2 linked regions of the Prochlorococcus marinus str. MIT 1013 genome follow. The protein of the gene in region 1 binds, or shares a complex with, the protein of each later gene. Links are inferred from orthologs where the notes say so. Each region holds a gene or a part of one and is shown on either strand. Other genes may lie near its edges. The genes, in order: rodA and mrdA.

Region 1 (11,864 bases):
AGATATCGCCTCCGCCAAGTCCATTTCCGTAATCAATTGGACAATTGCTTGCGAGGAATTATCTTGCTTTGAATTACTTGGGTCACTTAATTGTTTTAAACGCAATAGTCTCTCTGTTTGATCAGGAGGACATTCACTTTTGAGAACTGTTTTCCAAAGATCTTCAACAAGTTCAAGCCTTTGCTGCAATAAATATCCAGGATCTTGATCATCAACACTTACTGTCGAGTGATTAGAGATATTTTCGTTAGGAGGATTTTTCAACATAAACATATTATGAGGCAGTTCTACCGACTTAGTCACTAGTAGGTTGATTTCATTTGAAGGAAATTTGTCTCTTCTTGTTCCATTTCACTTATACCGTTCTGCAGCAAAGACTGAATTGATACACCCTTAGAATAAGAATCAAGCCATATCATTGATTGATTTCCATTTACTAAAACAGATTCGATAGGTTGAAGTAACTCAAACATATTAAGCTCCTTAGCTAAAGGAGTTACATCTAATAGAAGTTCTTTTATCCAATCACGGCAATTGATTTGTTTCCCATTTTTCCAATGAGATAAATTTGCATTAAGACTAGATTTAGCTGCAATCAAATCATTTTCATCTGCCATTAGAGCCAATTCTTGTTGCGTTTTAGAGCTTGCTTCAATTGGATCATATTTTTTTACATTGTTTTGAAGATTAATAATTCTGAGTTCTAGTAAAGCAGTTATGGCCAAAAGCAAATCAACACTACCGACCAAATCACATATCCTTAACTCTAATCGATTTAAAATATGTGGCCTATCTGGGCCATTAGGCCTTACTGATGTCCATAAATGTCTTTCATTTTGCATTTTGCCCTGACCTAGTTGCTCCTCAACCCATTTCACATAGTGTGTGTGATCCAAAAACATAGGAACATTGGGAGGTGTTTTAGGGAATTGAACCCATCTTTGAGAATGGACCCCCGTTGCAGTACCTTCTAAAAAAGGAGAGCTAGCACTTAATGCAAGAAATAAAGAGGCTTCACATCTAACCAACCGAAGAGCAGAAAAAAGTAAGGACAAGTTTTCAATACCTAAATTAATATGAATACTTGCTGTTACAACATTTGTTCCATAATTTTTTTCTATAAAGGAATGATATGAATTTTCTAAATCTGACCTTTCAAAAATTTTTGTATTTCCAAGACTTAGAGTACTACCTGGAAGAATTGTCAATTTTTTATAATCAAGCCATTTTCTAAGTTTTTGTCTTGGCAGCAAAAGTGCATGTTTTAAAACTGCATATCTTTGATCTGGAACAGTTATGTACTCAAGATTTCTTTGATCCGGTTCTTTAACAAAATCTGATAAATCTTCCGTAATAGCAGTTGCAACACCTACATTTTTACCGGCAAATGTGCCAGTAAAAAGCTCCACTTCAAACCCCTTTAAAAGCATAAAGTCGGTCATAAATCATGGGCTTCTAAGCAAGCTAAAGCAGTAAACATACCTTTCGCTTTATTTAAAGTTTCTTGATACTCATTAGAAGGTATGGAATCTGCAACGACCCCAGCCCCTGCTTGGACCTGAACAGTAAAATCATTTTTATTATTCCTTCTTACAACCATTGTTCTTATTGTAATAGCTGTATTCAGTGCTCCATTTAAATCAATAGAGCCATATACTCCAGAATAAGGGCCTCTACGTTGTTTTTCTAATTTATTGATGAGTTGCATAGCTCTTATCTTTGGAGCCCCACTAACAGTTCCAGCAGGGAAAGAAGCAATTAATAAATCCCATATATCCTTTCTTTTTTCTAGAGTTCCCTCTACCTCACTGACTATGTGCATTACGTGCGAATATTTTTCTATGACCATTAATTCTTTTACAGAAACACTACCTGGAGTGCAAACTCGACCTAAATCATTTCGTCCTAAATCCACTAACATGACATGCTCTGCTCTTTCTTTAGGGTCTTTTAAAAGTTCTTTCTGTAGGATTGCATCTTCCAAATCATTTTGACCCCTGGGACGTGTACCTGCGATTGGTCTCAAACTTGCTTGAATTCCCTTATCTGTTTGCTGGGCCTTAACCATTACTTCTGGACTAGAACCAATAAGTTGCCAATCTCCAAAGTCAAAAAATGCCATGAATGGAGAGGGGTTTACCATCCGCAGGCTTCGATATAATTCAAAAGGTTTTTGTATAACAGTCGACTCCAATTTTTGACTAATAACTAACTGAAAAATATCACCTTTCTTAATGAATTCTTTCGCGGATTTTACACTATCTTCAAATTCATTTCTTGATGTATTAGAAGTCATATCAATTGATCTATTGCCTTTTTCATTCCACCTTAAAGACTTTATAGGCTTTAAAGGAGCAGCCATCAAATCTTGAAGTTCATTAATTTGTCCACAGGCAGTTATATAAGCATTTTCAGGAGACACTCCATCACTTAAATCTCCATATGCAACAGCAGTTATTAGACGTTTTACTTGATCAAAAATTAAAACTTTATCCATAAACATCCAAATACCATCTGGCAAGTCTTTATCTGATAATTGATAGGTAGGCACTGTGGGCTCAATCCATTGAATTAGTTCATACCCCCACATACCAAACAGTTGTCCTAGTTGTGGCAAGCCTGGCAAAGAGACAGATGAATAAGGAGCAAGCATTTTTCTGAGTATTTGAATTGGACTTCCATAGAACTTTTCTTGTTTTCCATTTCTCCAGCATCTAGTCAATTCATTACCTCTTACTATCGCCTTCCAGAGAGGATCAGATGCCACCACACTCCACCTACCAAGAGTTTCTCCGCCTTCTACTGATTCAAGCAATACTCCTGGAGAACTATCGTTGCCAACTTTAAGCCATGTAGTGAGTGGGGTTTCTAAATCTGCTGGCCAACTTTTTGCCAAGGGAATATAGTTTGCCCCTCTGGAAGCTGATAAAAGAAATTGTTCCTTATCTAAACTAAGCATGACTGCATAATGGCAGCCCAATATATATATTTAAAGGGGGCAAAAGTAAAAATTGAATCACTCATGCATCGTAAGTTTTTTTTCCGCTAAATTTCAAGCTTGCTGGATTTGGATTTTCTCCAATACGCCTATTATTATATCCTTCTTTTTGACGCCCTTCATTTGGCTTCTCCGAGAAAACACCATCTTTAGGGAAAAGTAATTCTCTATCTCCTCCAGGGTAAATTCTATAAATTTTACTTGTTTCTATTCTTGGCTTAAATCCTCTCAATTGAGTATTTAATGCAAAACACTGCTCTTTTCTAGCAAAGTACATAAGATTATCACCCTCATGCATTTCTGCAGCTCCTCCCGTTGGAAGTTCAAAGACCTCTGACGTTTTACTTGTCCAAGTAATTGCATATTTCTCTTCGGTTTCAGCCGAGTTTAATAGTCCACCAGTGCTACCAATGTGTTTTGGAAGTGCTCCAGGTAATACTTCAGTCATGCTTTAAATTAAACCAACTTATTCTTTATATTTTTAAATTAGCACTTTATTTTGTGCCTTTTGACTCATTTCTCGTCAACTTCACACGCGTCAACATTAATCCAGGAGATCAAGTTCTTTTAATTCAGAAATAGGAAAAAATATCGTCATTCCACTATCTCGCCTATTAGTAAGACGGCCACCAAGACTTTTTAAAAGCCTTTGCGTTGCGGCCTGACTAAGCTGCAAATTACCGGTAGATGGATTCCAACTGAGTACTGGCCCAATTTCTTCATTAGAAACATTTTCTGATACTCCATAGTTAGGTATTGAGGTGAGCTGGGTTAAAATTTGAAGCTTTAGTCTCTGCCCTGCTGGCCTTAATTTCAAAGTTAATTCTCCACCCGTTTGTAATCCACGACTATTGCGATCAATAAGACCGGTCAACATTAATTCAAGTCCTTCAGAATCACTCAAAACTTTAGGCAAATCAGGAGTTATATCAAGAATCAGTTTCAAGCCTTTTCTCTCTAACTGATTACTCCAGACGGGAGAAAGCATTGTGAGCATTTTGCCTAAATCAGTTAAAGCTAAATTAGTTTGTTCAGGCTTGCTTCTTTCTAACTCCACTGCATTAAAAATCAAACCAAAACGATCAATTTGTTCTGTACATTCAATATCTATTTGCTTCAAACGGTTTTCAACAACTTTAGGCAAATCTTGCTTCCTAAGAAGAGATCTTATTAATGTTCTTATGGTTGCTAATGGAGTTCTGATTTCGTGCGTTAAAGCTTCAAGTAAGGAGATTTCACTATTTTTTGCACTTGATTTGTGATCATTAATTATGTTGTCTGGTAAAGTCTGAATATTTAAACTGGGTGCGATATCTGCGAGTCTTTGTGATAATAAAGGCCAAAATACCTTAGACAAATCATCATTTGTTTTAAGCTGTCCCATTTCTCCAAGAGCGTTTCTAAGATTATTTGCTTGTTCAACATTTTCTGTGTTTAATCTGTTATCTAATAACGTCAAAAGATCACTCAATGTCTCAGGATCACTCCGCATTAATAGTTTTCTATCCTCAGATTCCCCTTCCAAAGCTAAAGCAATTTGAATTTCAGGAGTAATAACTATCAGCAATGGATCGTTTCCATCTTCCTCTAGAAGAGTCAAACGCTCATAACCTGAGGAATCATCATGAAAATCCGGCGAAACTGATTGACTAGGAGGCAATATCCCAACAGAAGGATTGGTAAGATTTAACAAATCCTTTGGAGCCCACACCCATCCTCGAAATTTATTAAGTAATTTCGGTTCGTACAGTGCAGGCAAAGGGGAAGACAACCACAAACCTCGAGTAAGGTTCATTGGTAGCAATATTTCTGATTGAAGAATATCAAGAGCGGCCCACCACATTCTTCTTCCTGCAGATTCACTACAAGTTGAATGGGGGACCCCCTTAGCCATCCTTTTTTGTAAAGCTTGAATGGTTACGAGAGACGAACTCACAGAACCCTCCCAACCTTGCAGAAACCTTTAAATCCATCTATTTGATTTGGTTTTAATGGATGAAAAAGCATAAAAAGAAGTGTTTAGCTCGTGAGGTGCTTTAGCTGATATTATTTACTGAAATTGAATTGAGAATTTCTCAATCAATCTATTGAAGAAGCCAAAGAAATTGTGTTTGAACAAATTAAAAATCAGGAGATTTGTTTACTCGAGAGAATCAGAAGAGCTAATCAAACGTTAATACATTAAAGTACATTTTAATTAAATCCGTGCTTGAGAAGAAAGTGAGGATTCCTTCCTTTACATTGATAGTCAAACTCAACCTCAAGATGTTATTTGCGAATTAATAGCACTAAGGCTCAAACTCTAATACAACGAAATTAATACCCTTAATCAAAGATTTTTTCTAATTGATTGTCCACGTCTAGAGACAGACAAACAAAAACCCAAACTTATAAAATTCACTAATAATGCCGTTCTTCCATAGCTCATAAAGGGTAATGGGATTCCTGTAACTGGACCTAGGCCAATAGTCATAAATATATTGACCATAATTTGAAAAATAAACATTGAAGCTATTCCAATAACTACTAACGCTTCAAAATCAGTACGCGCCTCAAGGGCTATTTTTATTAATCGAAAAATTAGAATAAAAAATAAAAATATGACCAATAAACTACCCAAAAAACCTGTTTCTTCGCCAAGAGCACTAAAAATAAAATCAGTATGTTGTTCTGGTATGAATTTTAATTTAGTTAATTGACCTTGCATTAAACCTGTGCCAATCAATCCTCCCGAACCGATACCTATTTTACTTTGAAGCATGTGATATCCACCACCTAAAGGATCTTGGCTGGGATCAAGAAAAATAATTAATCGATCTCTTTGATAATCTCTTAAAACTGTTTCCCAAAACCAAGGCGTTAGTTTTGCTATTAACGAATGAAAAATGATAACTAATAATGTTAATATTTTCCTATTTGGCAAAGATTTATAAGATAAAAAACCAATTATTGGAATCCAAATGAAAAGTCCAATTGGATACAAATATGCTAGTAATCCTGTAACTAAAGTAGCCAAAATAATAAATGCCCACTCATATGGCATCCCTGACCAATACAACATCCCCAGAAGTATTGCTCCAAAAACAAGAGATGTTCCAAGATCAGGTTGTATAAAGACCAAAAGCCAAGGCAAACAAGACACTAATAAGGGTTTTATTAAGTGTGATAATTTAGAAAATCTTTTTCGATCTAAAATAGACGCCAAAACTAGTATCAAAGTTATTTTTGCAAACTCAGATGGTTGAATATAAAAACCTGCAAAGCTGAACCATCTTTGTGCTCCTAGAGCAGAAGTTCCACTAAAATTTACATATAAAAGTGTTAAAATAGCTATAATATATATTGGAAAAATATATTTTCGTAAATTTTGCAAGGGAAATTGAGCTAAGAAATAAACAATTAAAGAACCTATATAGGCAATAATTGCATGTTGATACCAATCTGTAATTCCAAGATTTCTTTGAGTACTTGCAATTAAGAAACAAGATAAATGTACTAAAATAAGGGGTACGATCCAAATTATTAAATCTACATCTTTCCAAAATTTTTTATTTCTAATTATTTTAAAAGTAGGTATTTTATTGCGACCAAAACCCATCATTAGTTTAAATCACTGTTTAACAGATAATGCATTACATAAAGTTCCAGCAAGTTCTAAAAATACTTTTGCTGTTATGGAATCTCGAGATGTATAAACCACCGGTAGATCGTTACCTGTACCAGAAAAAGTATCTGACTCTATTGGTATCTGAGAAAGTAAAGGGACATTATTCTCTTTAGCTAATTGATTACCTCCTCCTGAGCCAAAAATCTCATATGACTTTTGTGGTTGATCTGGAGGAATAAAATAAGTCATATTTTCGATCACTCCGAGTACAGGAATATTCAGTTGTTTAAACATGGCCAAACCCCTTCTTGAGTCTTGAAGCGATACATTTTGTGGAGTTGTGACTATTATCACACCTGCCATAGGAACTGCTTGAGCCAAAGAAAGTTGAGCATCTCCGGTTCCTGGTGGAAGATCTACTATTAAAAAATCACGCTCACCCCAAGAAGCTTGATATAAAAATTGTCGAATGATTCCATTAAGCATTGGGCCACGCCAAATTACTGGCTGATTTTGATCAATTAATAATCCCATTGAAACCATCCCGATCCCACATGTTTCAATTGGAATAATCTTTTGTTCTGCACCCGTACCACTCACTTCAGGAGTTATTTCGCTAACACCGAGCATATAGGGCGTATTTGGTCCATAGATATCAGCATCAAGCAAACCAACCTTGAAACCCTTTTGACTAAGGGCACAAGCTAAATTCACGGCAACAGTACTTTTACCGACACCACCTTTACCGCTACTTATAGCAATAACATTTTTCACTTTTGGTATTGGAGTTAATCCCTGAGATTGACCACCATGACCTGCTTGACCAATAGGAGACTCCTCAGATGAAGATGAATCACCTATCTCAATTTGTACATCTTCTATATCTTCCAATGACTTAATGCTTTCCCTAATATCATTTGCTATTTGACTTCTTTGAGCTAACGCAAAATTAGGGAGAGACAGTCTTACAACAATTTTAGGGGGCTTTACTGAAACTATTTCCAGCCATCCAAGTTCAACAATAGATCGTTTACTTCCGACATCTTTGACTGAATTAAACGCTTTTAAAACCTTCTCGTTGGTTTTCATTCTTAATTTCTATTACATTCGATGATAGTAAAAAAATCGACAGATTTTCCACATCACTATCCAATGATATTGCCTTTAGTAATAAGTAAAAAATATTTGCAATACAAACTTTTCCAATATTGGTGTGAAATTTGCATCATTTGAAAGTATTTTTTTAGAGAAAGCAAAATACAGTTAATTTTGTCCTCCTTACAATATCAAGCCAATTTACCGGCCAAAAACTCAAGAGATCGAGCCAAAAAGCTTGTTTTAGGTCTTCAAGATGAAATTTGTAGTGGCTTGGAGACTATCGATGGAGAAGGCAAATTCCTAGAAGAATCTTGGGAGAGACCAGAGGGTGGTGGTGGACGCTCAAGAGTATTGAAAAATGGAAAAATCTTTGAACAGGGAGGGGTGAATTTTTCTGAAGTACATGGCAATGAACTTCCACCCTCTATCATTAGCCAAAGACCAGAAGCAAAAGGTCACTCTTGGTTTGCGACTGGAACCTCAATGGTTCTTCACCCCAAAAGTCCCTACATACCAACTGTTCATCTTAACTACAGATATTTCGAAGCAGGTCCTGTTTGGTGGTTTGGGGGAGGGGCTGATTTAACCCCTTTCTATCCATATCTATCTGACACGCGTCACTTTCACTCATGCCATAAAGCTGCATGTGACACAATCAATAAAGATCTTCATAAGGTTTTCAAACCTTGGTGTGACGAATATTTCTTTCTAAAACATCGAAATGAGACAAGAGGAGTTGGAGGTATTTTTTATGACTATCAAGATGGATCCGGCTTGCTCTATAAAGGACAAAATGCCAATGGGAAGGCCTCTAACATCTCAAAAGAGCTAGGGAACTATTCTTTGAATTGGGAAAATCTTTTTTCACTTGCCAAAGCATGCGGGCAGGCATTTCTGCCCTCCTATGAGCCAATAATAAAAAAGCGCAAAGATCAAACCTTTTCAACAAAAGAAAGAGACTTTCAACTTTATAGGCGCGGTAGATATGCTGAGTTCAATTTGGTATGGGATAGAGGCACCATTTTTGGATTACAAACGAATGGAAGAACGGAGTCAATATTGATGTCATTACCGCCCTTGGCACGATGGGAGTATGGATACAAACCAGAAGAAGATTCACGAGAGGCGCTTTTAACAGATTTATTTACTAAGCCTCAAGATTGGTTTACAGATAAATCTCTGGAAGAGAGGTGTTTACCTTATCAAGCATTGGATTAAATACTGCACTTCTAGATAATTCCATTTAAAAAAGCCTGAACTATTTCATTTGAAATGAGCTCTATTGTTTTTTTCCTGGTTTTGAAATTTCTGAGATTTTTTTCTAACAAACCCTCTAATTTCCCAATTTCAAGAATCCTTATTTGCCTCCTTGGAGCACCTAAACCTCCTCTAAATAAAACAGGAAACCGTCCAAATGTTCTTGCGATTGACTCGTCTATTTTGTTTGGCGTCTCAGAAAAAGGAGGTATCAAGCCTGAACCCACTCCATACTGGCCATATGCATCAAAATGAATCTCAATCACATAGCCACCACGTTTGGCGAATCTCCTACCTACTGACCAATTCGTTCTTGGATCATTAGCATCATCTATATTTCTTATCCCTGGGTCATAAGATCTAATATTTAAACCTTTCTTTTTGCCCAGTTTAACAATTGATTCTTGTAGTTTTAAATTCCAAAAAAGTTCATCACTAATTCCAGGATGCATTGGATTCAAACCAAACTTATCAACAGCTTCACCAGGTGTGCCAGCCCCAGCAAATCCCTGAGAATCTGCATGGCCAGCTAATATTAAAATAGGGATATTTTTATCTACATTTCTACTCCCAACCCAGTTTGCAGGAAGACTTGAAACTTCGCCTATGATTAGTTCAAAGTCTTCAGTGAAACTAAAATTCCTAGTGTAATAAAGTTGAGAAACAGAATAAAAAGTAATTAAAAATACTATTAATTTTAAACTATTTAATACTTTATTTATCACTGCAAATACTAATTAAATAGGAGAAGAAAGTAGAGAGTTTTCACTACTAAGCTCAAGACTTTCAGATAATTCCAACTGAATTGCTATTAGCTCATCACGATGAGCTTTGATTCGTAAAATACTGATGTCAGATAAATCTGAACTTAATAGCTTAACTTCTAATGATTCCTCTCGTTTAGATTTAATACGATAAATGATTCCGGCCAGAGGTGCACCAATTGCAGCCAGTAGTAAAGGCCACCAACTCAAAGAAGGATAAAGCTGAATCAGAACCAGACCCAAACAGGCTGAGCCCACTCCTCCGAGGCAAGATAAAAAGATAACCAAAAAAGTACTAGAAGCAACATTGCCATTAAAGATCAACAATTTCTCTTCAACATTACCTCCATTTCTTTTCCAACCACGTTCTTCTAACCAAAAACTAATACCTTTCAAAACCTCCAGAGGAGGCAAAGGAGACTGAACATCTACAACTGTTGTGCGGTCCTTACTCGCTGCTCGCAGAAAAAACCCCAAACCTATCGCCAATAGGATAGTGAGAAATAAAGTTGAGGAGAATGCAGATTGCATCTCAAAAATACGACCTCTTTTATTTTAATTGTTCTGTATGACATAGCTACAAAAGTGAGCTAAATAAATTAAAAAATATTTGAAAAGATAAAATCGTTGAATTTACTAAATATTTTTCATCATTCAGGTATTACAATTGCATCATACAGAAATTACTGATGAATTAAATTCTCATTAAATTTGTTATGCCAAAAAAACTTGATGAACCTTCGACTTTCAAGATCTTTGATAAAGACATAGATAATGAAACTGAAATTGCTTTAAGTTCATCTATAGCTTTAGCGGTTGATACTGAAGCCATGGGATTAATTCATGGCAGAGACAGGCTATGTTTAATACAAATATGTGATGCATTTGATAATGTTATTTGTATTCGTATAGAACGAAATCAACATTCAGCACCTCACTTAAAATCTATTCTTGAGAGAAAAACAATTGAAAAAGTCTTTCATTTTGCAAGATTTGATGTAGCTGCCTTAGCAAGTAATCTAAATATTGAAGTTAATCCAATTTTTTGTACAAAAATAGCAAGCAAAATAGGTAGAACTTACAGTCCAAGGCATGGATTGAAAGAAGTAGTTATGGAAACTGTTGGAGTGGAGTTAGACAAACAAGCTCAAAGTAGTGACTGGGGAAAAGTTGGTGATTTAACTCAAAAACAACTTATCTATGCGGCTAATGATGTTAGATATTTACTAGGAGCAAAACACAAACTGGAAGAGATGTTGAAACGTGAAGAAAGATGGGAATTAGCCAAAAAATGTTTCCAATGCGTACCAATTTTGTCCGAGCTTGATAGAAGAAGATTTACAAATATTTTTGATCATTAATTTTTTTAATCTAAAGATCTATTAATCCTCAAGCATAAAATTCTCCTCTTCTTTTAGAGCCTTTAATAATTTATCAAATGATTCAGTTGTCGATAGACCTTGCTGTTTATCCTCATTTAAACTTTGCTCAAGAATCTTTTGAGCAATTTCTTTTCTTGATTGCAAATCTTTTTTCCCTTCTTTAGCTGCAGCAACCTCTACTTTTCGTCGAGCGGCTGCGATACTTATACTTAAAGAAGATGCTAGCTGAGCACAAATTTTAAGATAATGATGATCTTCAATAAGTGGCATATGCAGAAGCTTGAATAGAAAGTCTTTATAAAAAATCTTCCACTAGATTACACCGCACTATAAACCCTCAGACAAGTGAGTCAAAATACTAAGGGCTATAGCATGACTTCCACCCTCGGGACCCATTCTTTTAGCCCCTCTGATCCCAATAACCTCTCTATCAAAATCAGAATTCAGTAAAAACTCCACTAGTTTTGCAAGAGTTTGAGAACCCTTAGCAATAACTACCGCACCTCCTAATAAACGACTTTGACGCTTAGCAAAATTGAAATTAAATTGATGACCTTTTCCTGGCAAGGACACGCATGGAATACCTAAACCTACTAATTGTTCTGTAGCTGTACCTGCATTAGCCACTCCTACTTCTCCCCACTTAGCCCAACAAGAAAAATTATTAAAGCCAATCAATATAAGTAATGAGTCTTTTTTCCATGTTTCCGAAATCCCATTTTCACCTGTTGATTGATAAGTAGGTTTAAAACCTGAGT
Region 2 (11,971 bases), 250 kb from region 1 along the record:
AATTCTTGATGACAGAAAAGGAGAAATGTTGGCACTAGCTCAGAAAACTTTTAATAATGAAGTTCTTCTTGAAGAGGATGGGGCAGAGGAATATCAGATTCACTTGGATGAAGGACTGATAGAAGTTGATGGCGAGGGTATCGAGACATCTGTGTTGGAATTTTTTGATTCTGATGAATACCACGAAGAGAATGAAGCAAAACTAGAAAAATTGGAAAAACTTGATTGGTTTATTATCTGGTCAAAAACAGAGGCAGGAGAGTTTAAAACTGAGGGTGGACAGCACAATGGAAATTTTTTATCAAAGGAACTAAACATGGAAAATTGTTTGCTCACCTATAGAAATTTACCTCTTGTTGTTCCCTCAAACGGTACGGATGTCTTTAGTAATGAACTTGAAATCCATTTTGGAGATGAAACTAGAGCATCTCTTGAGATGAGGGACGGTAAAATAACATCCTCATTAAATTGATACTCAACTAATCCTGACTACTTGCATTAAGAAATACATCCTGTTTCATTGGTGTTTTGCGGGCCTATTTTCGTTTATGGACGTATATAAGGAGTTGTTCTGTATTCCTTTAATTGCCACTAGAAGATTGAAGCATTGCTATTAATATCTGGTGATTCGCATATTTAAGAAAACTCTCATCTAGGAATACATTTTCGCGACTTTATATTGCTGAGGTGATATTAATGAAGAGATCCCCGAGAGTTATGAAGTCAAAGTTCATTGGTTTTAGGAAAAAAATAAATAAATTTAAATATAAGAGATATTGAAGACAGGAAACTTGTGCAAGTTGACTTAGAAATAAAATTAGCAAAGAAATTAAAAATTTTGATTTAATGCAAGGTAAGATGGTATTCATTGCTAACAACTTTGATTTTCTTCAATCTTTATTTATTGGAAATCTAGAGAAGCCAATTGATTTTAAATTAAAAAGAATCTTTAAGATTTAGATAATTAATATGTTGTTAAATATGATTCAATAGATCAAAAATGACAAATTTTTTAGTCATTTTTTTGCTCTTAGATTTAATGACTAAAAGCACAAACCTGATCTATTACGCCCAAGATAAGTTTGTCTCCATTTGGATGTTTCCACTTTAAATCTTTATTTTGGAATTCATTAAATTTATTGGCACCTACTACAACATCTCTGAAGGTGCCTTCCGAACATTTGATATCCATAGTATAAAGAATATCTTTTGTAATTTTACTAGTGCTTTTGGGGATAAATTTACTCAACACTCTTATGGAGCCATCTGAATTTTTCTGAATATTGTTCTTGTCCCATAATTGTTCTCCATATTTACTTTTTGGTACTCCTACCCATTCGGGTGATATAGCATCCATTGGTTTAAGTGGAATAAAAATAATTAATAGCGTTAAAAAATTAAGACAAATATTTTTAATTGAATTGATCTTCATTTTAGAGAAGTAGTTGCTTTGACCAATGCTACTTAACTCAAGCAACATTCTTACTATTTAATGCTCGATTAATTCCCATACATTGGTGATTAGTTCTGTTCAAGTTTCGATAAGACTCTCTAAATCTATCCTTCTGCTGTTTTTCATAAGAGGGGGATTCTTTCAAAAGTAAAATACGAAAGTTGACTCGTTGAGTCATAACATCAGGAAAATTTGAGACTTAGAATCTCATTGAAGAATAAAACAATATTTCTTGTTGATGAAATCAACAATCTTTAGGGGTTAGGGAGTGACTGTTGAACGGCTTAAATAAAACTCTCTTCATTAATGAAAGCCATAAAGTGAATTGATCTAAGATAATACTCAAGTTTTTGATGGATTAGAACTATTGAGTGATAAGAAAGTTAGAACATATTAATTATGTTTTTAAATTTGCTTAGCGTTTAGAAGTGTTAGCAAAAAAGCAAAGTGATTTCAATTGTACAAATCACTTTGCTTGATTAAATGAGTTAAATGGATAAAGGATCCTTTTACCTTTTCAGTATTTATTACTTACCGCCATTGCAGAAGCGGACAGCACTTGAGGAACTTTTACCAAGGGCTCGAACTTCTTCAACACAATCATTGAAAACTGTTGCTTCTTTTTTCACTGTACAAAGACTAAACGCAATAGCTGCAAGAGCAACTGCAGAAACCACGTTGGAAGTTAATTGAATAATTCCATAGGCAAACATCGCTTTACCTTTGTTGCCGCATTTCTTTTTTTCTTTGTTAATTTCCTCAGTCATTTAATTTAATTTAATTTTCAATATGTTAATTGATTTTTAAAAAATTTTTCTTGAAAATTGTCTAGAAAACCGTTCTTATTACTTTATTCCTGTTTTGGACAACAACAGGAATAAAAAACCTCCCCTGTTACGCATAAGTCAGTTTTATCGAGACCATTATCAAGTATTTCCTTGTTTCCAGCGCTGAGAATCTCACTACTCACAAATTAGAATTATTCCTGGGTGGCAATACTTTAAGTGGAAGCAGAGTAGTTTCTTGATTGTTATGCGTACAAATTCGCTCAATTAATTATTTAAAAGCACCCTTCTTACAAGAAGTTGGGTGCTCTTTTTAACAGAACTATTGTGTGAGGAGTTGTCCTGTTAGTTTATTTTTACTCCTATGTGGACTTTTTGTCACTATTAAAAAACAAAATGACTTAGATGAAGAAGTTCATTTGATTTTAAGTCCAATAGACAGATTAGTTTTCTGCGTTTTCAAACTGTTTTGCTAATCTAAACCCTTTTCGGATAATTAAATAAACTCCATATAAACCAGCAATTAAAGGAAGCACAATTAAAGGGTTTGGACTGTAGTTGGAATAATCTTTTACACCATCAATATATTCGATGCCTGAACATTTGAAGAATAGAAAACTTGTGAAAATAATCCCCCACCCAATTATTGAGAATATTCCTCCTTTTCTATCACCTTCATAAAACCTATCTAAACCCCATCCCCAACCGATAGCAAGGATAATTCCCCTTGCGATAGCATTTTTTTCTTGCTTGCGGAGCATTGTAATTTTTTTAATTTGTTCGCAATGAACATAACTGAATTATTGATGTATTGCCAAACCTATTAAAAAAAGATACTTATTCCTGTAAGAATTAGGATGTATTCTTTAATATTTTAATAAATTAATTTATGGCAAGAAGTGAGGGAGTATTCGAAACGAGATTACAAATATGGAGAACCAGATAAGACTTTATGAGAAAACAATTATCTATTTTCATTTTTTTTAATAGAAGAAGATTAAAATTCTTTTAATTCCAGAATCAAATTGCTCTGTTTGATATTAATCAATTTTGCTTTAGAAATGATTTCAATATTTGATACAAGTCCAATATTTTTTAGAAGTCAGATCAACTTGGACATTGTTTAGTGGGGTAATTCAATGAAGGGGTGGTCTAGTTCAAAAAAAAAAGATAACTTGGTTCAATAGCTGAATACTTTTGACAGTTGCACAACAGACTGATGTAAGGTTGAATCGACGCCTTCAGAAAGATAGTATAACTATCTCAGGAAAGGTTATTTATATTAATCCTTTTTTATATTGGCGACGTTTTGATAGCAATACTGATAGATGGTTGAGAGAGCCTGGGCAGTTAAGTGAAGAGCAGATAAACCTCAATAGAGCACGGTTTTATCCTGAAGTTGATTGGACTTTTCTAAAAGATGAAGAGCGATTGATAAAAGATGCTGCAGTGGAAATGTTTTTGAAAACGCTTGAATTAATAGGCACTTTTAACCCTACTCTTACTGCAGGACAACTGTTAGAAGTCGAGAGAAAAATGGCAGTAACTAAGAAAAAATCTTTTGAACGTTGGGTCGAAAAATCTTTTAGAAAAAAAATTAATCAAGCTTCAAGAGAACGTAACAGATTTGCTAGAGAGCGTTTGGTACGAGGTTGGCGAGAATGGTTAACACTTGAAACGACTCATCAAGCTTTTCTCCCATTCGCAACAATAATTGTGATGTCAATTTTTGGTGGTTGGTCTATAGGGATTTCAAATAATAGTTGTACTCCTTACTTTTCCTCGTCAGAAACAAGTATTCTTAAGTAGCTTTTGTTAAGCCATTATGGCTAAAGATCACTTAAGGGATTTGCATTTATTTGCAATGGAGTCTGCCTTGCCTTTTGGTATGGGTATTGTAAATAATGCTAAGGCTGGTGGATTGCAAAAAATAATGGATATATTGAAATCAAAAGATCCATTCTCAGAATTCCAGGTTGACGGTGAAACCTCTGCAAAGAAAGTCAGGGATAAGATTGATCAAATCATTCCTGGCTTAGGTCATCCAGTTGTTTCAGTTGAGGTTACTGTTGAAAACAGTTATCCTGATTATGAAAGTAATGATAACAATTCTTTAGTCTCAACTTTACATAGAATTGATAGCCAACTAGATGAATTGAGACAGTATTTAAGTAATGACTCAGAAAGTATAGAAAATGAATAGATATTGTTGAATTGTAGACATGCTTAAAAGGGAAAAATTACACTTAAGTTCCAAAAAGCATGTAGGTGCTTTCAATCAACCCTTAGTTTTCTTTTTGTTTATTTGTTTGATTTTTTCAGTAACAGGTGCTCGTCTTTTTTGGATACAAATAATTAATGGTTCCTACTATAAAAAACTTTCAGAGGAAAATAGAATTAAGCTTATTAGCAATCCACCAATAAGAGGACGATTATTAGATCGTAATGGTGTAGTTCTAGCAGATAATAAATTATTTTATTCTTTATCCATTCAACCTCGACTTTTAACCAAGAGTGAATGGATTGATCTGAGAAAAAACTTATCTGACTTATTAAATATTTCTACTACTCAATTAGAGATTGCATTTAATAAAAGTCATTCAGATACTCCTTATAAAAAAGTGTTAATCACTAATTTATCGGAAGAGCAAGTAGTTAAGTTTAAAGAACAAGAGATAAACTTGTATGGTGCACAAATAGATATTGATTTAGTCAGACATTATCCTTTTAAGTCGTTAGCTGCGCATGCTTTGGGTTATACACAGTTGATCACTCAACAAGAGTTTTCTCAGCTTTCAGATAAAGGGTATAAATTATCTGATCGAATTGGAAGAAAAGGTATAGAAGCTGCTTTTGAATCCGAATTGAGAGGTAAGTGGGGAGGTGAAATGCTTGAGATTGATTCAATAGGTACGGTTCAACGAAGTCTAGGGTTAAAGTTGCCAAAAGCTGGCAAGGATATCAAATTAACTCTTGATCTAAAGCTACAACGTACTGCAGAAAAAGTTTTATCTGACAAAGTTGGTGGAGCAATAGTAGCGCTGGATCCACGTACAGGTGCAATTAGAGCAATTGCTAGTCAACCGACTTTTGATCTAAATTTTTTTTCTGAGCCTTTTACAAGAAATCAATATGACAACTTATTATTGTCATCAAAGCGACCTCTTCTGAGTAGAGCATTGAATGCATACGATCCAGGTAGTACATGGAAGCCTGTAACAGCTATTGCGGGTATGGAAAGCGGTAAATTTCCTGCGAGTCGGAAATTAAATACAGTTCCTTGTATTACATATGGGAGTCATTGCTTTCCAGAATATAATAAAAGAGGATTTGGTTGGATTAAATACGAAGATGCATTTAGAGTATCTAGTAATACTTTTTTTTATCAAGTTGGGGTTGGGGTTGGATCACAGGCTTTATATGATGCAGCAATCAAACTAGGCTTCGATAATTATACAGGTATAGAAACTTTTATTGAAGAAAATAAAGGGTTAGTAGGGAATAAGAAATGGGCTGATGCAGGCCGTGGGTGGAGTAAGTCTGGAGAAACTCCTTGGATAGTAGAGGATATGGCTAGTGCATCTATTGGTCAATCCGTAGTTCTGGTTACTCCATTGCAATTAGCACGAGCATATGCAGTTTTTGCAAATGGTGGTTATTTGATTACTCCTCATTTATTTAATGGAAACAGAGATTGGAGATCAGAACAATACTTACAAAAAGTAGACCTTCAAGAAACTACACTCAATACAATTCGACGTGGACTGAGAAAAGTAGTAACGAGTGGTACTGCTATAGGAATGAATGTAGACAGCTCTATTTTTCCTCCAGTTGCTGGTAAAACTGGAACAGCTGAAGATAGTAGTGGAGGTGCTGACCATGCATGGTTTGTTGGCTTTGCACCTTATGACTCAGGAGAAATAGTCATTGTTGCATTTGCTCAGAACACTCCTGGTGGTGGTTCAGTACATGCTCTACCTATGGCAAAAAAAATATTGCAGACTTGGTATGAGCAAACATCTGATAATGAGTTAACTAGCAGTAAAGATTAGATATTGAATCAATTAGAATGATTTAGTTTTAGTAGTTGACTTATAATTGCGTTGATTGATTTATCCTCAGCTATTTTTGATTTATTCGTAGCTAATTGACGACCTAAGACTAAAGATCCAAGATGAGTTAATTGAATGCGCATCGAAAGTAATAACTCCATACATCCTCCTCCTGAAAAACTTGCAATTGCAATTGGACGTTCGTTAAATAAACTACGAAAATCTGTTCCTTGCACAGACAGCCAAGCTATTGCATTTGTAAGAATTGGAGGAATTGAGCCGTTATATTCAGGCGCGCAAATGACCCAGTGTGAGTGACTCTCCATTTGAGTATTGATCGACTTAAGATTTTCTGGTGCTTTATCTTTTGAATTATGACGTGGATTAAATATAGGTAAATCATTTTTTGACTCTGTCAAATCAAGTAATTCGCATGAGTAATTTAGTTCCTTGCCTGCGACTAGAAATCTTTTGGCTAGTTTGAGATTTTCACCATTACTAGCAGCTATAACAAGAAGCTTTTTATTAGACATTGTGAATCAAAAAGGAAGTGTGAATGGATGATGTCGTTTTTGTAATGGATCTAGTAGCTCGCTCCGGTTTTTCGATGATGAACTGCTGTTACTCCATCTTTTTTAATGACTTTTCCATGTTTAATCTCAGCATATATCAGCCAATGATCCCCACACTCCATTCGTTGACTAACTGTACCCTCCAGCCACGCTAAAGCTTCGTTTAATAATGGCTGATTGCTTGGACTTAATTTAATCTCTAGATCGGTAAATCTATTATCTCCAGGTTTGAATGATTGGAGAAATTGTTTAAGGAGGCTTTGGTGATTGTTTTGCTCTAAAATGTTTAGAGCAAAGTTATCTCCTGTATGAAGTAAGTTTTCTACAGCTCTTTCTTTAGCGACTGCAATCGTAATACCAGGAGGAGAAAAGCTTGCTTGACTAACCCAACTTGCAACCATAGCTCCGCTAATCAGATTATTTTCATCTCCTTTTTGAGCAGTCAATATACATAGTGATCCGACGACTCTTCCTAGTGCATTAATTGTTGGATCACTTTTACTTGTATTTAAACCTACATTAGCCTTTCTTTGTTGACGTAATTTTGCATTAATTAATTGCTTACCAAATTGGATACCTGTTTCTTCAAGTTTTTTAATCATTAAAGGATCAGGACTAAATTTGATTTTGATGGGTTCGAATCCAAATTTAAAGCCTCCATCTTTTAATTTTTTTTCAAGTAAATCAAGAGCTTCCCCACTCCATCCATAACTTCCAAATACTCCAGCCGGCTTTCCTCTATCTCCCTCAGCCAAAAGCGAGCCAAGTGCTGAAACAATCGGTGTGGGTGCATGTCCTCCTAATGTTGGTGATCCAATTAAATATCCATCTGCTTTACGAATTTCAATGACTAAGCTATCTGATGCGGTGAATTCACAATTAATAATCTTAACTTTGACCCCTGTTTTACTAATTCCTCTAGCAATGGCATCAGCAATAGCAGCAGTATTTCCATATGCACTTGCAAATAATAGAGCAACTCTTAAGTTGCTGTATTTTTGGCTTTCTCCCCAGCTTTGGTAGTTGTTTAATAAACTCCTCCAACTACCGCTGATTGCAGGTCCATGTCCAGGTACTATCGTATCAATCTCAAAGTCTTCAAATTTTTCGATAATACTATTGACTTGTGTAGACATTGGTGCCATTAGACAATCGAAGTAATGTCTTCTCTCTTCTTCCGTGCTACTACTGTTTAATTCAGCCCATTTTTCTTCATAAACATGCGCACCAAATAATTTATCACTCATCAATAAACCAGTTTGCTTTTCAAAAACAATTAGTCCACCAGGCCAACGAGCTGTTGGCGCGGGAATGAAAATAACCTCAAAATTACTTTCGAGTGAAAGAGTTTCTAATTGTTTAATGATTTGTATATTTGGAAGAACTTCAACTGTCTCCAATGCTTCTTTAGGATTTGTATTTTGCGAGGGTTTTCGTAAATTCCAAATCTCTTTGAATAATTTTGCACCTGGATTAGAACAAATAATAGTTAAATTTTTATATTTCATATTCATTCTTTTCACAAAAGCTACTTTATTGGGATTGATATGACCCATGACTAACTTAATTGCAGACGAATCATTGCTAATTAATGTCTCAAACTCGTCTAAAAATTCTTTTTCAAATGTTAAACCAGGAGGGTGAATTAAAATATAATCTTGTGATTTAGAATGTTCATCTTGAGAAGACTTAAATAAAAAAGAATTAGTGCAACTACCTTTTTCAAGAGAATATTCAACTTCAAATCTTGTTCTTTTTGGGTTTAGGCTTCTTAAGCAAATGAAGTTCTCCTCAACGGGAATCTGAATGGTTTTTTTTTATGAAAGTATTTAAATTTGGCGAAGAAATATTTTCTACTGTCATTATTAATAATTACTACCAACTCTTCTGTGATGAACTGCTGTTTTACTTTGAGTATTAGATAAATTACCTTTTTCAACTGATGAATAAATAATCCAATGATCTGTTGTCTCCATTCTTTGAATAACTTTACATGAAAGGAACGCTAACGCATCAGATAGAACTGGTCCTCCAGCTGCGAGATCATTCATTAATTCAATTCCTTCAAATCGATTAGCACCTGGTGGAAAACGTTTTAAAAAGTGTCTGAAGAGGTGCAAATAGTTATTTTCTTGAAGGATATTGAGAACAAAACGATCATTGACTTGTAATAGTGATTCAATGGCTCTATCTTTAGCCACAGCTACGGTTATTCCAGGGGGTTCAAAACTTGCTTGACTAACCCAACTTGCAACCATCGCACCGTCTCGACTGTCCGAGCCTTCACTATCTTTCGCTGTAACAATGTAGAGTCCACCGCTTAAGCAACCAAGTGCTTTATTTAAGTCTCCATCAAGGCTTTTAGTAGCAGCTAAATTTTTCTTTCTAGTAAGAATTTGACCTAAATCTGTACCAGCTTCTTCAAATTGTTGATAAACACTTTTGTTTGGTTCGTCACGAACTCGAAGTGGTTTAAAAGCTTCTTTTTGTCCAAGCTTTCTTAATTGGTTGGTAATAAAGTCAATAGGCTCTTCATTTCCACCATAGGAGTCATAAGTCGCTACCCACTGCTTTTGTTTTAAGGATGCAAGTAAGGTTCCAATATTGCTTTGTAATTCTGAATCAGATTTGATGGGCCAAGTTGGTACAACAACTGCACTGGCGTCACTAATTAAAGCACTTAACTCTTGAGTGTCTGAAGCAATAAGATCGACTAATTGGACTGGAGCATTTGCCTTGCCTATGCCATGAGCAATTGCTTGACTAAGCCGATCACAAAAGCCATATTGGCTGAGATAGCAAACCACAGCGTAATTTTCTCCTGTACTTCTTTGCTTACTCCATTCTCTGTAATGATTCAGCCATAACTGCGTATTAAAATTAAGAATTGGTCCATGTCCAACACCAATAGTATTGATAGTTGGCAATGCATCAATTTTTTTTAATGCCTGAACTACGCTGCGGGCATTAGGACCCATGAGGCAGTCATAATAAAATCGAAAATCTTCATTTAATGAGCTTGGATTTTCGTCATACAATTTTTCTGAGCAATAATGTAAACCAAACGCATCACAAGTATATAAAACTTGTGTACCGTGATCAAAAGAAAAAATAGTATCGGGCCAGTGTAGATTTGGTGCACTAATAAATTCAATTTTATGCTCGATTCCGCTGATTGAATTAATTTCTAAATTGAGTTCTTCTCCACTTTTGACTGCTCGTGACCTAAAAGGTTGATGAATTTGATCTTCTAGGAATTTTATAGCTACTTTAGATGCGACGATTTCAATATTTGGATTTAATTCAATTAAGTATTTTATGAGTCCTGAATGATCCGGCTCCGTATGACTGACTATTAAATAATCAATTTCTGTTGGATTGATTTGTTGTCTTAGCTTTTCAAACCAAATATCTTTAAACTTTAAATGACTTGTATCTATAAGAGCAGTTTTTTTGCCTCTTATTAAAAAACTATTATATGTTGTCCCATTTCGAAGGCCAAATTCAATATCAAACCTGCTTCGATCCCAATCCAATGACCTTAAAGTGTGTGTATCTGCAGCAATTTGTTCATATTGCAGTGAAAGCTTTGGAGTATCACTTTTCTGATTTTCTAAAGCTGTCGATTCAGTAAAAATCATGTTCCTAAAGCCATTAATTAGAGGAAGCCTGAAGGTTGCAATAAATCAGGTAGCTAAGTGAAAATACCTAGTTCATTTCCAAATATAATAGGATATTGGGGTTTGTAAGTGTGATACTGCTTCCCGTAAATAGTATTTGTTTGCAATAAGCAAGCTTGTCGAATGATTTTTTTGAATATTTTGTCTTTCGAAGTCTCACGGGTTTCCATTTTGGTATTGTTTAGGGTGAGTTGAGCACATTTGAAGTTTTTGTGATTGTTTTCAAAAACCTTTTTAGAGATAATTTTTAGGTATGCAAAAAAATTCTTCCTCCTCAATAAATCCGCCATTCCTTTCGGGAGATGAGATAAGAGAAGCATTTATAAATTTTTTTATCCAACATAATCATAAGAAACTTGCAAGTTCTTCTTTGATTCCAGATGATCCAACAGTTTTATTGACAATTGCGGGTATGTTACCTTTTAAGCCTATTTTCTTAGGATTAAAAGAGTCTTCTACTCCGAGGGCAACATCCAGTCAAAAATGTATAAGAACGAATGATATTGAAAATGTAGGGAAAACTGCGAGGCATCATACTTTTTTTGAGATGCTAGGTAATTTTTCTTTTGGTGACTATTTTAAAAAAGAGGCAATTCAATGGGCCTGGGAATTAACTACTGAGGTTTTTCGACTAAATCCACAGAATATAGTTATTAGTGTTTTTGAAGAAGACTCAGAAGCAGAGAAAATATGGAAAGAGGTTGTAGGGGTTGATGCAAAAAGAATCATTAGAATGGGTGCTTCTGATAATTTTTGGTCATCTGGTGCTACAGGACCTTGTGGTCCATGTTCGGAACTTTATTTTGATTTTAAACCGGAATTAGGAAGTGATGGAATAGATCTTGAAGACGATAGTCGATTTATAGAATTTTATAATTTGGTTTTTATGCAATACAACCGTGACTTAAATGGCAATCTTGAACCATTGGCGAATTGTCATATTGATACAGGAATGGGCTTAGAAAGAATGGCTCAAATCTTGCAAAAAAAATCTAACAATTACGAAACGGATCTTATTTTTCCTCTCATTGAGGCAGCGGCTTTATTAGCTCAAATTACTTATGAAACTACAAATAAAAAAAATAAAACATCATTAAAAATTATTGGAGATCATTGCAGAGCTGTCACTCATTTAATTTGCGATGGTGTAAGTGCTAGTAATCTAGGGCGAGGCTATATACTTCGTCGTCTCATACGGCGTATGATTCGGCATGGTCGACTGGTAGGTATTAATCAGCCGTTTTTACCACAGCTGGCTGAAGTGGCTATTGAGTTGATGAAAAATGCTTATCCTCAATTACTTGAGAAAAAGAAAATTATTCTTAATGAGTTAAAAATAGAAGAATCTCGTTTTCTTGAAACGCTTGAACGGGGAGAGAAACTTTTGGCAGAGATAACAGCTCATGAATGTGATCTTATCTCTGGTTCG

What was found.
Region 2: the proteins of rodA (region 1) and mrdA are in contact, whole or in part, in a crystal structure (PDB 6PL5), measured with the Thermus thermophilus proteins. The link is inferred for Prochlorococcus marinus str. MIT 1013 from one-to-one orthologs. Residues at the interface, in WP_223903423.1 of Thermus thermophilus: Phe161, Val165, Phe168, Val169, Leu172, Pro198, Tyr199, Glu202, Tyr211, Arg212, Asp213, Gln220, Val221, Gln223, Ser224, Ile226, Ala227, Ile228, Gly229, Ser230, Gly266, Phe267, Val270, Leu274, Tyr277, Gly278, Leu281, Phe285, Leu289, Arg297; in WP_223903432.1 of Thermus thermophilus: Arg4, Ile5, His6, Leu8, Ala9, Phe12, Ala15, Leu16, Leu19, Gly20, Arg22, Ala23, Trp24, Leu26, Gln27, Val28, Tyr31, Tyr34, Leu36, Leu43, Thr45, Asp47, Lys156, Gln157, Gly158, Ser160, Val184, Leu201, Glu202.

Annotation. Positions count from the first base shown.
Region 1 is NZ_CP114778.1:1,245,195-1,257,058, forward strand. Bases 4,464-7,318 are described here. They hold rodA (rod shape-determining protein RodA), read right to left. Parts: upstream 6,600-7,318; coding sequence 5,328-6,599; downstream 4,464-5,327. Other genes in these bases: O5633_RS07465 (sensor histidine kinase), read right to left, coding at 4,464-4,892; O5633_RS07475 (Mrp/NBP35 family ATP-binding protein), read right to left, coding at 6,609-7,318. Outside these bases: ppc (phosphoenolpyruvate carboxylase), read right to left, coding at 1-273; gshA (glutamate--cysteine ligase), read right to left, coding at 303-1,442; O5633_RS07455 (anthranilate synthase component I family protein), read right to left, coding at 1,439-2,959; psaD (photosystem I reaction center subunit II), read right to left, coding at 3,021-3,446; more of O5633_RS07465, read right to left, coding at 3,543-4,463; more of O5633_RS07475, read right to left, coding at 7,319-7,694; hemF (oxygen-dependent coproporphyrinogen oxidase), read left to right, coding at 7,875-8,921; O5633_RS07485 (N-acetylmuramoyl-L-alanine amidase), read right to left, coding at 8,933-9,685; O5633_RS07490 (cofactor assembly of complex C subunit B), read right to left, coding at 9,698-10,255; O5633_RS07495 (ribonuclease D), read left to right, coding at 10,441-11,085; O5633_RS07500 (hypothetical protein), read right to left, coding at 11,107-11,376; O5633_RS07505 (lipid-A-disaccharide synthase-related protein), read right to left, coding at 11,434-11,864. UniProt on the Escherichia coli protein: Peptidoglycan polymerase that is essential for cell wall elongation. Also required for the maintenance of the rod cell shape. Functions probably in conjunction with the penicillin-binding protein 2 (mrdA).
Region 2 is NZ_CP114778.1:1,499,671-1,511,641, forward strand. What follows is about bases 3,914-6,875. They hold mrdA (penicillin-binding protein 2), read left to right. Parts: upstream 3,914-4,460; coding sequence 4,461-6,290; downstream 6,291-6,875. Other genes in these bases: O5633_RS08630 (hypothetical protein), read left to right, coding at 3,914-4,047; O5633_RS08635 (hypothetical protein), read left to right, coding at 4,064-4,441; O5633_RS08645 (NADPH-dependent FMN reductase), read right to left, coding at 6,299-6,823; O5633_RS08650 (diflavin flavoprotein), read right to left, coding at 6,874-6,875. Also shown: O5633_RS08610 (hypothetical protein), read left to right, coding at 1-472; O5633_RS08615 (hypothetical protein), read right to left, coding at 1,037-1,432; O5633_RS08620 (hypothetical protein), read right to left, coding at 1,981-2,220; O5633_RS08625 (hypothetical protein), read right to left, coding at 2,682-2,999; more of O5633_RS08630, read left to right, coding at 3,436-3,913; more of O5633_RS08650, read right to left, coding at 6,876-8,670; O5633_RS08655 (diflavin flavoprotein), read right to left, coding at 8,728-10,503; alaS (alanine--tRNA ligase), read left to right, coding at 10,796-11,971. UniProt on the Escherichia coli protein: Catalyzes cross-linking of the peptidoglycan cell wall. Responsible for the determination of the rod shape of the cell. Is probably required for lateral peptidoglycan synthesis and maintenance of the correct diameter during lateral and centripetal growth.